DNA from 3 places in the Kitasatospora sp. NPDC029312 genome. Region 3 is predicted to be linked to each of the others. Evidence: riboswitches for the same ligand, from Rfam matches in the RefSeq annotation. Region 3 holds a riboswitch; each other region holds the start of a gene.
What was found. Region 3 has a riboswitch for cyclic di-AMP ahead of ACZ4WV_RS25610 (transglycosylase family protein). Riboswitches for the same ligand answer to the same signal wherever they lie in the genome.

Region 1: it holds a riboswitch for cyclic di-AMP, as region 3 does, so the genes downstream of both, ACZ4WV_RS18495 (M23 family metallopeptidase) here and ACZ4WV_RS25610 (transglycosylase family protein) in region 3, are expected to answer to the same signal.
Region 2: it holds a riboswitch for cyclic di-AMP, as region 3 does, so the genes downstream of both, ACZ4WV_RS24700 (transglycosylase family protein) here and ACZ4WV_RS25610 (transglycosylase family protein) in region 3, are expected to answer to the same signal.

The regions. Positions count from the first base shown of each region.
Region 1 covers NZ_JBVHXY010000020.1:88,726-92,928, reverse strand. Annotated here, with positions in the region: gene purB (adenylosuccinate lyase) at 1-411, shown strand, start outside; gene ACZ4WV_RS18500 (MFS transporter) at 419-1,951, opposite strand; cyclic di-AMP (ydaO/yuaA leader) riboswitch at 2,269-2,444, shown strand; gene ACZ4WV_RS18495 (M23 family metallopeptidase) at 2,447-3,385, shown strand; gene ACZ4WV_RS18490 (RidA family protein) at 3,768-4,175, opposite strand; gene ACZ4WV_RS18485 (IclR family transcriptional regulator) at 4,202-4,203, opposite strand, start outside.
Region 2 covers NZ_JBVHXY010000032.1:68,765-72,967, reverse strand. Annotated here, with positions in the region: gene ACZ4WV_RS24715 (nucleoside triphosphate pyrophosphohydrolase) at 1-83, shown strand, start outside; gene ACZ4WV_RS24710 (SDR family NAD(P)-dependent oxidoreductase) at 110-535, opposite strand; gene ACZ4WV_RS24705 (cytochrome P450 family protein) at 858-2,147, shown strand; cyclic di-AMP (ydaO/yuaA leader) riboswitch at 2,358-2,523, shown strand; gene ACZ4WV_RS24700 (transglycosylase family protein) at 2,528-3,319, shown strand; gene eno (phosphopyruvate hydratase) at 3,561-4,203, shown strand, end outside.
Region 3 covers NZ_JBVHXY010000035.1:14,572-18,774, forward strand. Annotated here, with positions in the region: gene ACZ4WV_RS25605 (sirohydrochlorin chelatase family protein) at 1-873, shown strand, start outside; cyclic di-AMP (ydaO/yuaA leader) riboswitch at 1,366-1,552, shown strand; gene ACZ4WV_RS25610 (transglycosylase family protein) at 1,544-2,815, shown strand; gene ACZ4WV_RS25615 (LacI family DNA-binding transcriptional regulator) at 3,111-4,130, opposite strand; gene ACZ4WV_RS25620 (glycoside hydrolase family 13 protein) at 4,156-4,203, opposite strand, start outside.

The DNA of each region.
Region 1 (4,203 bases), on a different contig from region 3:
GACGGCCTGCTGGAGACCTTCCTGACCGTGCTGGACGAGTTCGGCGCCTTCCCGGCCGTGGTCGAGGCCGAGCTCGACCGCTACCTGCCGTTCCTGGCCACCACCAAGGTGCTGATGGGCGCGGTGCGCGCGGGCGTCGGTCGGGAGACCGGACACGAGGTCATCAAGGAGCACGCCGTCGCCTCCGCGCTGGCGATGCGCGCGGGCGCCCGGGAGAACGAGCTGCTGGACCGGCTGGCCGCCGACGAGCGGATCCCGCTGGGCCGGGCCGCACTGGACGCGCTGCTGGCCGACAAGCTCTCCTTCACCGGTGCGGCCGGCGCCCAGGTCGCCGAGGTGGTCCGCCGGGTGGAGGCCGTCGCGGCCGCCTACCCGGAGGCCGCCAAGTATGCTCCCGGCGACATCCTCTGACGCTTCGTCAGTCCTTCGTGGGCCCTGCCGCCGGACCGGTGGCGGGGCCCTCGTGCGTGTGGACGTGGCCCGGGTCGAGCGGCGGGGTGGTGCCGCAGTTCCATGCGCAGTCCGGCTCGGCGACCGGGCGGTCCTCGGGCGCGAGCACGTTGCCGCGGACGGTGGCGGAGGCGATCAGCCCGCCGCCGGCCAGCAGGCCCGCGCAGATCAGCATCGCGGTGTGGAAGGCGGAGTCCACCGCGGACGGCACCCGGTAGGCGTCGCCGCTCAGCCCGGCCAGCGCGGGGAGGGCGGCCACCGCGAGCAGGCCGGCGGCGCGGGCGGCGGCGTTGTTGACGCCGCTGGCGATGCCCGCGTGCCGTACGTCGACGGCCGCCAGCACCGTGGCGGTCAGCGGCGCCACCAGCAGGGTCATCCCACTGCCCATCACCGCGACGGCGGGCAGCACGTCCACCCAGTAGGAGGAGCCGGGGCCGATGCGCAGCATCAGCAGCACGCCGGCGGCGCACAGCAGCGGGCCGACGGTGAGCGGGACGCGCGGGCCGATCCGCTTGCCGAGGCGCCCGGCGCGCGCCGACAGGGCCAGCATCAGCACCGTGATCGGCACCAGGGCGAAGCCGGAGACCAGCGGGCTGAAGCCGGACACGATCTGCAACTGCACCACCAGCAGGAAGAACACCCCGCTGAACGCCGCGTAGACGCAGAGGGTGACCAGGTTGACGGCGGTGAACAGCCGGGAGGAGAACAGGCCGAGCGGCAGCATCGGCTCGGGTGCCCGGCGTTCGACGGCGACGAAGGCGGCCCCGAGCAGCAGGCCGGACGCGCCGGTGAGCCAGACGGCGGGGGACAGGCCCTCCCCGGCGGCGGTGAGCGCGTAGGTGACGGCGCCGAGGGCGAGCGCGGCGAGCAGGGCGCCGGGCACGTCGAAGCGGCCGGAGGCGGACTCGTCGCGGCTCTCGGGGACGTAGCGGGAGGTCACCGCGACCACGGCGGCGGCCAGCGGCAGGTTCAGCAGGAAGATCCAGCGCCAGCCGGGCCCGTCCACCAGCCAGCCGCCGAGGAAGGGGCCGACGGCCGCGGACACCCCGCCGAGGCCGGACCACAGGCCCACTGCGGCCGAGCGGTCGTCAGGGTCGAAGACGGCCTGGAGCATGGCGAGCGAGCCGGGGGTGAGCAGCGCCCCGCCGATGCCCTGGACGGCCCGGGAGATGATCAGCACCTGGATGTTCGGGGCGGCGGCGCAGGCGGCGGACGCGGCGGCGAACCAGATGACGCCGATCAGGAAGACGCGGCGCCTGCCGTACCGGTCGCCGAGTGCTCCGCCGAGCAGGATCAGGCCCGCCAGGGTGAGCAGATAGGCGTTCAGCGTCCATTGCAGGGACGCCAGGGAGGCGCCGAGGTCGGTGCCGATCCGGGGCAGCGCGACGTTCACCACGGTGCCGTCGAGCATCGCCATGCTGGAGCCGAGCACGGTTGCCAGGAGCACCCAGCGACCCCGCGCGGTGCTCAGGCGCAGGGTGCCGGCCTTTGAGGTGGCCACGGGCTGATCCTGCGCCCCACGGGGTGCACGTGACAAGGGTCACCGGGCGGTGTGTCCGTTCCGAACGGTGCGTGAGCGGACGGTCGCCGTCCGCGGCCGAGTTCGCCGCAGGGTCATGGATCAGTGGCGCCGCGTGTTTGGATTGTGTACGTACGGTGTGGTCGGCCATGCGGAGGGTCACCGTCCGGCGGGGGATCGTTGTGCGTTCAAGAGATCGACATTGCTTCACTCGAACGGATGAGTTTTAGTTCAGCGACCGCCCGGCCAGCCCGGGCGGATCCACCGGGTGGAACGCCGAGTCCTGCCGCTGCCCGGCGGTTCGAACTGAGCTCTGTACGGCAGGAGCGGGGGACCCACAGGTAAGTCGCCGGACCGGACTGCGCGCTTCTCGGCGCGAACGTCCAGGACCGGCTAGGGGTGAAGCCGCGCATGCGGCCGGGCAACTCCAGCCCGAACCCGACAGCTCACCTCGCAGGCGTCGGAGAGGAAAATTCCATGCCTGCTCAGGCCCGTCGTATCGCCCTGCCCCGCGCCGCCCGCATCGGCATCGCGACCGCCGTCACCGGTGTGTCCTTCGTCCTGCCGCTCGTGACCGCCGTGAGCGCCCAGGCCCACGGCACCGCCGCTGCCCCGGCCGCTTCGGCGCCGCAGCACACCGCCGCCGCGGACGCCCCGGCCGCCACCCCGGCCGCCGCCCAGGAGAGCTACCGCGTCGTCAGCGGTGACTCGCTGTCGAAGATCGCCGAGGCCAAGCACGTCGAGGGCGGCTGGCACGCGCTGTACGAGCGCAACCGCTCGGTGGTCGGCGCCAACCCGAACCTGATCTTCCCCGGTCAGCAGCTGTCGATCACCGCTCAGGCCGACGCCCCGAAGCCGGCCGCTCCGGCCGAGCCCGCCGCTCCGGCCAAGCCGGCCGCCCCGGTGCAGGCCCAGACCGAGGCCGCCAAGCCGGGCGTCCAGGTCCAGACCCAGGTTCAGACCGCCGCTCCGGCCCAGGCCGTCACCGCCGCGCCGGTCGCCGCCACCTCGGGCTACGTCGCCCCGGTGGCCAACCCGGTGCTGGGTGAGGCCTACGGCGTGGCCGGTTCGATGTGGGCCTCCGGGCACCACACCGGTCAGGACTTCGTCGTCCCCACCGGCACCCCGGTGCGCGCGGTCGCCAACGGTGTCGTGGTGAAGGCCGGCAACGGCGGCGCCTACGGCAACGAGGTCGAGATCAAGCTCGCCGACGGCAAGTACGCCCAGTACGCGCACCTGTCCGTGATCGGCGTGAAGATCGGTCAGACCGTCACCGTCGGCCAGCAGCTCGGCCTCTCCGGCGCCACCGGCAACGTGACCGGTCCGCACCTGCACTTCGAGATCCGCACCGGTCCGGAGTACGGCTCGGACATCGACCCGGTCGCGTACCTGCGCGCCCACGGCGTCGCGCTCTGACCCCGGTCGGACCGCACGCCGCCCCCGCTCGGACACTGCTCTGACCGCGGGTTTCAGGAACCACCGCTGGTGCGGGGCGAATCGACCGCCCGGGATGGTCATGTCGGGTGACCGCTCGACCGGGTGATCGCCGCACCGGTGGACATGGGCGCGGGACACGCCCAAGGCCGGCCCGGCTCCACGAGGACTCCTCGTGGAGCCGGGCCGGCCGCTGCCGTTCCCGGGGTCGATCCGGGGGCCGGTCAGTGCCGGTGGGCGGGCAGGCCGTGCTCGGCGGCGCCCAGCAGGGCGTGCATCCGGTGGCCGAAGTCCTCGGTGTCACCGGCGGGTTCCCGGAAGACCAGGCGGACGTCGCGGTGGCCGTGCGGGACCGGGCGGTGCGTCAGACGACGACGGCCTGGGCGTCGATCTCCACCAGCATGGGCTCCCGGGGGAGTTCCACGAAGACGGTGGTGCGGCAGGGCTTCACGCCGCCGGGCTTGATGTTCTCCTCGATGAACTCGGCGTAGACCTCGTTCATCAGCGGGAAGTCGGCGCGCTTGGTGAGGTAGACCCGGAACATCACCACGTCCTCGATGGTGGCGCCGCCCGCCTCGACGATGGCCTTGACGTTCTCCAGGGTGCGGCGGGTCTGGGCCCGCACATCGCCGTGGTGGATCAGCTCGCCGGTGGCCGGGTCCTGCGAGCCCTGACCGGACACCTGCAGGATCGGGCCCTTGCGGACGCCCTGGGAGAACATCCAGGCGGGGACGGGCGCGCCGTCGGTACGAATCTCGATCTTCTCGGGCACAGGGCTCCTTCGGTCGTGGCGGATCATC
Region 2 (4,203 bases), on a different contig from region 3:
TGGACGTGGACGCGGCGCTGCGCTCGGCCGCGCGCGGCTACCGGGAGGCGGTGCGCGCGGCCGAGGGGCTCAAGCCGGAGTAGCGGGCCTGAAGCCGCGGTGGAGGGCGTCAGGCCGCGGTGGCGGTGTGCTCGGCCGGGCGCCGCTGCTGCGGGACGAGCTCGCCGATGGCCTCGCCGACCAGGGCGACGAGTTCGGCGAGGCGCTCCAGGTCGAGCTGGGCGTCCAGATCGGCGAGGGAGACGATCCGCTCGCCGTTCGGGCCGGCCACGCAGAAGAGGTCGATCGGCCCGAGGTGCTTCTCGGCGGTGTCGACCAGGGCGGCGACGTCGCTGGGCCGGTGGATGTCACCGGCGACGCCGACGACGGGGCAGCCGGGCCGGTCGAGTTCGGCGGCGAGGTCCTCGGCGACACCGACGTCGGTGTCGGCGATCAGCATCCCGGCGGCGCCGGCCGCCGTGAACCGGCGGGCGAGGTCGGCTCCCGAACCGCCGTCGAGCACCGCGATGACGACGACTGCCCCGCTGACCCGCATGGTCTGCTCCTCCCTGTGGGCGACACCGCACCGGCGCCCACGCACACTGCGGAGGATCGTAGGCACGACCTGACCCTCCGCAACAGGGATTACCCCTCAGGTGACCAGGCTCACGCCCGCCACCCGGCCAAGCTCTGTCCAAGAGCTGTCCACGGCCCGTCCACGGCCCGTCCACGGAGCGTTGGCGCGCCGCTCGCGCGCCGTTGACGGACGGCTCGCGCCCCCGCCGCGCTCCGCCTGCGATCGACTCGGGACCCACCCGCGCGCCGCGGCGGACCGCCGGCGTTCCGGGCCCGCCCGGGACAGCGGTTACGGTCGACCCATGCCTGCTCAGCCCGACGCCGCCCAGCCCGCCCCGCAGCTCTTCACCTGGGAGTTCGCCGCCGACCCGTACCCGGCGTACGCCTGGCTGCGCGAGCACGCCCCGGTGCACCGCACCACGCTGCCGAGCGGCGTGGACGCCTGGCTGGTGACGCGGTACGCGGACGCCCGGCAGGCGCTCGCGGACAGCCGGCTGTCGAAGAACCCGGCGCACCACAGCGGGCAGGCGCACCGCACCGGCCGGGTCGGCATCCCGGGGGAGCGGCAGGCGGACCTGATGACCCACCTGCTGAACATCGACCCGCCGGACCACACCCGGCTGCGCCGCCTGGTGTCCAAGGCGTTCACCCCGCGCCGGGTGGCCGAGTTCGAGCCGCGGGTGCAGCAGCTCACCGACCGGCTGATCGACCGCTTCGCGCAGCGCGGCTCGGCCGACCTGATCCACGAGTTCGCCTTCCCGCTCCCCATCTACGCGATCTGCGACATGCTGGGCGTCCCGGCCGAGGACCAGGACGACCTCCGGGACTGGGCGGGCATGATGATCCGCCACCAGGGCGGGCAGCGCGGGGGCGTGGGACGGGCGGTCAAGCGCATCCGCGCCTACCTGGTGGACCTCATCCACCGCAAGCGCGCCGACCTCGGTGAGGACCTGATCTCCGGTCTCATCCGGGCCAGCGACCACGGCGAGCACCTGACGGAGAACGAGGCCGCCGCGATGTGCTTCGTGCTGATCTTCGCCGGGTTCGAGACGACCATCAACCTGATCGGCAACGGGACGTACGCACTCCTGCGCAACCCGGGCCAGCGGGCACTGCTGCAGGAGTCGGTGGCGCGCGGGGAGACCGCCCTGCTGGAGACCGGGATCGAGGAACTGCTGCGCTACGACGGGCCGGTGGAGCTGGCGACCTGGCGGTTCGCGACCAGCCCGCTGACCATCGGCGGGGTGGACATCCCGGTCGGCGACCCGGTGCTGGTGGTGCTGGCGGCGGCCGACCGCGACCCGGCCCGGTTCGCGGCCGAGAACACCCTCGACCTGGCCCGGGCGGACAATCCCCACCTGGGCTTCGGGCACGGCATCCACTACTGCATCGGCGCCCCGCTGGCCCGGCTCGAAGGGCGATCCGCCCTGGCCACGCTGCTTTCGCGGCTGCCTGATCTCCGACTGGCCGAGAGTCCGGAGAACCTGCGCTGGCGGGGCGGTCTGATCATGCGTGGATTGCGCGAACTTCCGGTCGAATTCAGTCCTGAGGCGAGGTCACCGCACGCCGGTCCTGAGGCTCCGAGATGCTGACGGCAGGTCGCTGGCCCATGGCTCAGGTCGGTATGAAGGCCTATCAAACCGGACAAACAGCCGCTGCTGGTAGGCGATTGATCACATGCCGTGATTTCCATGTGATATCTGCGATATGAGCTTGTGATCGGTCTGAGGATCTGTCTAGTCTCCGGGGAGTTCGCAGCTGCGGACCCCGTGCGCGGGACGCCGAATCCTGCCCGCCGCGTCACGGGAAACCGACCAGAACCCTGGGCAGGGGCGGGGGAACCAGGTTTGTTGCCGTCCCCACGGCTTGGGGTGAAGCCGCCCGAGCGGAACGTTTCCGCGTACGGCGGCCGGGCCACCTCCCGGTCCGAACCCGACAGCTCACCTCGCAGGCGTGCGGAGAGGGACCCTTCATGCTGTTCGTTGGAACCGGCCGTCACCGTCGTCGCACCCAGACCGAGAAGGCCATCGCCGTGGCCGGCGTGGCCGGCGTCGGACTCGCACTGCCGCTCCTCACCGCCACCGGTGCCTCCGCCGCCCCGGCCTCCGCCTGGGACTCCGTCGCCCAGTGCGAGAGCGGCGGCAACTGGAGCATCAACACCGGCAACGGCTTCTACGGCGGCCTGCAGTTCACCTCCAGCACCTGGCAGGCGTACGGCGGCACCGCGTACGCGCCGCAGGCCAACCAGGCCGGCAAGGCCCAGCAGATCGCGGTCGCCGAGAAGGTGCTGGCCTCCCAGGGCCCGGGCGCCTGGCCGGTCTGCTCGAAGAAGGCGGGCCTGACCAAGGGCGGCGCCCCGGCCGTCGTCGACACCTCGTCGGACGCCGCTCGGTCCGCCCCGCAGCAGCGGGCCCCCCAGCAGCAGAGCCCCAAGCAGCAGGCCCCCAAGGCGGCCGCGAAGCCCGCCCAGAAGCCCGCCCAGTCGTACGCGCCGAAGCACGCCGCCCCCCAGCAGGCCGAGCAGCCCGCCGAGCAGCCGGTCCAGCAGTACGCCCCGAAGCACGCCGCCCCGCGCGCCGGCCAGCCGGCCCAGGCCGCCCCGGCCGGCCACGACTACACCGTGCGCTCCGGTGACACCCTGTCGACCATCGCCGCCGCCCAGGGCGTGTCCGGCGGCTGGCAGGCGCTGTACGACGGCAACCGCGCCACCGTCGGCGGCGACCCGGACCTGATCATGCCCGGCCAGGTGCTGCACCTCGGCTGAGGCCCGGTGAGGGGGCCGGCCGACGGGCCGGCCCCTTCGTCCGCATTCGTCCGCGCCCGGGGGGACAAGCTGGGACAAGCAGGTGAACTACCGGGGGGTAGCAGGGCCACACGCTGAGACGGGACCGAGGCCAACGTGGCCCCGGGAGCCCGGGCGGTTAGGCTCTGGTCGTAACGACTCCGCAATCGTCCGCCGACATCACCACCGTCAGCCGGACCCTGCTTCCGCAAGGAGATGCCTCGTGCCGTCCATCGATGTCGTCGTAGCCCGTGAGATCCTCGACTCCCGCGGCAACCCCACGGTCGAGGTCGAGGTCGGCCTCGACGACGGCAGCACGGGTCGTGCCGCTGTCCCGTCCGGTGCCTCGACCGGCGCCTTCGAGGCCCTGGAGCTGCGCGACGGCGACAAGAACCGCTACTTCGGCAAGGGCGTCGAGAAGGCCGTCCTGGCCGTCATCGAGCAGATCGGCCCCGAGCTCGTCGGCTACGACGCCACCGAGCAGCGCCTGATCGACCAGGCCATGCTCGACCTGGACGCCACCCCGGACAAGTCCTCGCTCGGCGCCAACGCCATCCTGGGCGTCTCGCTGGCCGTCGCGCACGCCGCCTCCGAGGCCAGCGACCTGCCGCTGTTCCGCTACCTGGGCGGCCCGAACGCGCACGTCCTGCCCGTCCCGATGATGAACATCCTCAACGGCGGCTCGCACGCGGACTCCAACGTCGACATCCAGGAGTTCATGATCGCCCCGATCGGCGCGGAGTCCTTCTCCGAGGCCGTCCGCTGGGGCGTCGAGGTCTACCACACCCTCAAGGGCGTGCTGAAGGAGCGCGGCCTGTCCACCGGCCTCGGCGACGAGGGCGGCTTCGCGCCGAACCTGGACAGCA
Region 3 (4,203 bases):
CACCGCCGCCCTGAGCGCCCCGAGATCCCCACCGGCTCGCCGGCCCTGGTGCTCGCCGTGCCCGCGATCGCCGGGCCCGAGTCCCGTTCGGTCGTGGAGGAACTGCTCTCGATCGTCCGCAGCGAGCACACCGGCGTCCAGGCGGCGGTCGGCTACCTCCCCGCCGACGGCGCCGCGGGCAGGGGCGGGGACGAGCGCACCGTCGCCGAGCTGTTGGCCGGGGCCGCCGAGGCGGGCCTGCCGACGCCCGTCGTCGTGCCGCTGGTGCCGGGGCCGCACGGATTCCTGGCCGGACTGCACGCCATCGCCGCCGAGTACGGCGCGACCGTCACCGACGCGCTGGGCCCGCACCCGCTGCTGGCCGAGGCCGTGCACGTACGGCTCTCCGAGGCCGGGCTGGCCCGGGCCGACCGGGCCCGGCTGTTCGCCATCGCGACCGCCGCGGACGGCGTGGTCCTGACCACCGTGGGCGGCGAGGACGCAGCCGCCGCGGCCGGGATCACCGGTGTGCTGCTGGCCGCCCGGCTGGCCGTCCCGGTGGTCGCCGCCGCGCTCGACGTACCCGGCTCGGTCGCCGGGGCCGTCAACCACCTCAAGGAGACCGGCTCCCAGCGCCCGGCGCTGGCCCCGCTGGTGATCGGCCCCGAGGCGGACTCGGAGCTGCTCGCCACGGCCGCCGAGGAAACCGGCTGCCCCTCGGCCGCGCCGCTGGGCGCCTACCCGGCCATCGGCCAGCTGATCGCCTCCACCTACCTGGCCGCGCTGCCGATGCCGTCCCCGGAGGAGCTGGCCCGGGCCGAGGAGGAGGCCGCGGCGGCCGAGGAGGGCTCCCGCGGCGCCCACGCGGCCGCCCAGGGGCCTCTGGAGGCCTGACAGGCGGCCTCCGGGCCCGCCGGTCGCGCCACTTGTCGCGCTCGTCCCGCATCGAAGGTCCGAAGGGCCCGGAACGGCTTCGTTCCGGGCCCTTCGGCTTGCCCGCGCCCGCACTCCCGCTCCCGCCCCGTCCGGTTGTCCTGGTACGGGAAATAAAGGAGATAGGGGTGCGATCGGGCGTGATGTCCGATCTGTCGCGCTTTCGGACCGGAATGCCGGGACCGTTTTCCGGCGCTCGTTCCATCGCCACCGGCCGCCGCCACGGCGCGCCCGTCACGCTCGTCGACAGCCCGTCAGCCCGTTTCTGAGGCGGAGACAATTTCGCGGGTCCGCAAGTGGATTATCGGAAAACGATCATTTTTGATCACGACCGAAGTCCGATTTGACTGTTTTCCGTAAACCGTGATGCACATCACAGATGTTTGCAGTTTGAACTTAAGTCTGCTTAACGTGCTCCCCGTTCGTGACCACACGGACCCAGTTCATCCGCAACGCCGAATCCTGCCGTCGGATGTCCTGGCAGCGCGAAAACGCACCACGGCAGGAGCGGGGGAACCACAGGTAAGTCGCCCCGGGCCGTTCTTCGGAACGGTCCAGGGCTAGGGGTGAAGCCGCGCCCACAGCGCGGCCGGGCAACTCCGGCCCGAATCCGACAGCTCACCTCGCAGGCGTGGGAGAGGACCGCGTCTTCATGCTGCCCACCAACGGCACCCGCCTGTCCGGCCGTACCCGTCGCGTGATCGCCGCCCTCGGCGTCGCGGGCGTCGGCCTCACCATCCCCTGCCTCACCACCGGCACCGCCAACGCCGCCTCCGTCGCCACCTGGGACAAGGTCGCCCAGTGCGAGAGCGGCGGCAACTGGAGCATCAACACCGGCAACGGCTTCTTCGGCGGCCTGCAGTTCACCTCCAGCACCTGGGCCGCCTTCGGTGGCACCTCGTACGCCCCGCAGGCCAACCAGGCCACCAAGGACCAGCAGATCGCCGTCGCCGAGAAGGTCCTCGCCTCCCAGGGCCCCGGTGCCTGGCCCGTCTGCTCCATCCAGGCCGGTCTGACCAAGGGCGGCGCCCCGGCGGCCGTCGACACCTCGGCCGGCACCGCCGCCAAGCCCGCCGCCAAGCCCGCGCAGACCCAGGCCCCGGCCGCGAAGCCCGCCCAGCCGGCCGCGCCCGCCCCGGAGCAGGCGCAGCCCTCCACCGACTCCGCCAAGGGCACCTGGGCGCAGCAGCGCCAGGCCCACGCCCAGAACGGCGACTACACCGTCGTCGCGGGCGACTGGCTGTCCTCGATCGCCGACAAGCACAAGGTCCAGGGCGGCTGGCAGCGGCTGTACGAGCTCAACCGCAGCACCCTGACCGACGGCCCGAACACCATCTACCCGGGCCAGCACCTGACCTTCGGTGACGGCGACCAGGCCCAGGCCGACCAGTCCTCCACCTCCGGCTCGGACTTCAACTGGTTCAACCGCTCCCAGAAGGCCGGTCAGGCCGCGAACGGCGGTGCCGTGAACGCCCAGCCGACCGCCCAGGCCTCGAAGCCGGCCGCCCCGGCGCAGACCCAGGCTCCGGCCCAGGCCGCCACCGGCAGCATGGCGGCCGCGGTGTCCTTCGCCGAGTCCCAGGTCGGCCAGGCCTACGTCTACGGCGGCACCGGCAACGGCGGTTGGGACTGCTCCGGCCTCACCCAGGCCGCGCTGCGTGCCGCGGGGATCAGCATCCCGCGCGTCGCCGCCGACCAGGCCGCCGCCAGCACCCACGTCTCGCTGGACAGCCTCCAGCCGGGCGACCTGCTCTTCTGGTCCAACAACGGCCAGGACTCCGGCGTGTACCACGTCGCGATCTACGTCGGCGGCGGCAAGTACGTCGAGGCCGCCAACCCGAGCGCGGGCGTCCGCGAGCAGACCGTCGCCAACTGGGCCCCGGACTTCGCCGGCCGGGTCTGAGGCAACGGCCCACGGCTGACGGGCGACGGCTGACAGCTAACAGCCGACAGATAACAGATAACAGATTTCATCATCTGTCATCTGTCCGCCGTTGCCCGGACGCTGACCACCCGCCACCCCCGGCAAAGCCCGGGGGTGGCGGTGGCGTCTTTGTCCTCGCCCGCCGAAAGGCCGCCCCAGCCGCCACGCCGCAAAAGCGGCGCCACACGCCGACGGGCGAGCTCCGGAGAGCAACTGCTCTCCGGAGCCCGCCCGTTCACGGCGCTACCGTCCCCGGCGCTTCCCCGCCGGTTGCTCAGCGCGCGCAGGCCCCCGTGGACCCGCGCATCACCAACTCCGGCTGGAACATGAACTCCCCGCGCTGGGCGGCGTTCCCGCCGACCTCCTCCAGCAGCGCGTCCACCGCCGCCGTGGCCATCGCCTCCACCGGCTGGCGGATCGTGGTCAACGGCGGCTCGGTGAAGGCGATCAGCGGCGAGTCGTCGAAGCCGACCACCGACACGTCCTGCGGCACCGACAGCCCCCGCTGCCGCACCGCCCGGATCGCCCCGAGCGCCATCATGTCGCTCCCGCACACGATCGCCGTGCAGCCCTTGTCGAGCAGCGCCCCGGCCGCCGCGTGCCCGCCCTCCACGCTGAAGAGCGTGTGGTGGACGAGTTCCTCGGCCTCCTCCAGGCTGCGCCCGAGCACCTCGCGCATCGCGGCCGTGAAGCCCTCGATCTTGCGCAGCACCGGCACGTACCGCCGCTGCCCGACAGCCAGCCCGATCCGCTCGTGCCCGAGTTCCGCCAGGTGCTGGACGGCCATCCACATCGCGGACCGGTCGTCCGGCGAGATGAACGGTGCGTCGATCCGCTCGCTGTAGCCGTTGATCAGCACGAACGGCACCCCGCGCCCGGCCAGTCGGGCGTAGCGGTCGTGGTCGGCGGTGCTGTCGGCGTGCAGCCCGGAGACGAAGACGATGCCCGCCACGCCCCGGTCGACCAGCATCTCGACCAGTTCGTCCTCGGTGGACCCGCCCGGCGTCTGGGTGCACAGCACCGGCGTGTAGCCGTGCCGGCTGAGCACCTGCTCGATCACCTGCGCCAGCGCGGGGAAGATCGGGTTGCTCAACTCCGGCGTGATCAGTCCGATCAGTCCGGCGCTGCGCTGGCGCAGGCGGGTCGGCCGCTCGTAACCGAGCACGTCGAGCGCCGCCAGCACGGTCTGCCGGGTCGCGGCGGAGACGTTCGCCTTGCCGTTGAGTACGCGGGAGACGGTGGCTTCGCTGACCCCCGCCTGCGCCGCGATGTCTGAGAGTCGCGCCGTAGTCACGGTCCCAGAGCCTATTGCAACCACGTCAGACCGCCCACCAGCCGGTGCTGTCCGGAGCGAGCACCGTCTCGCC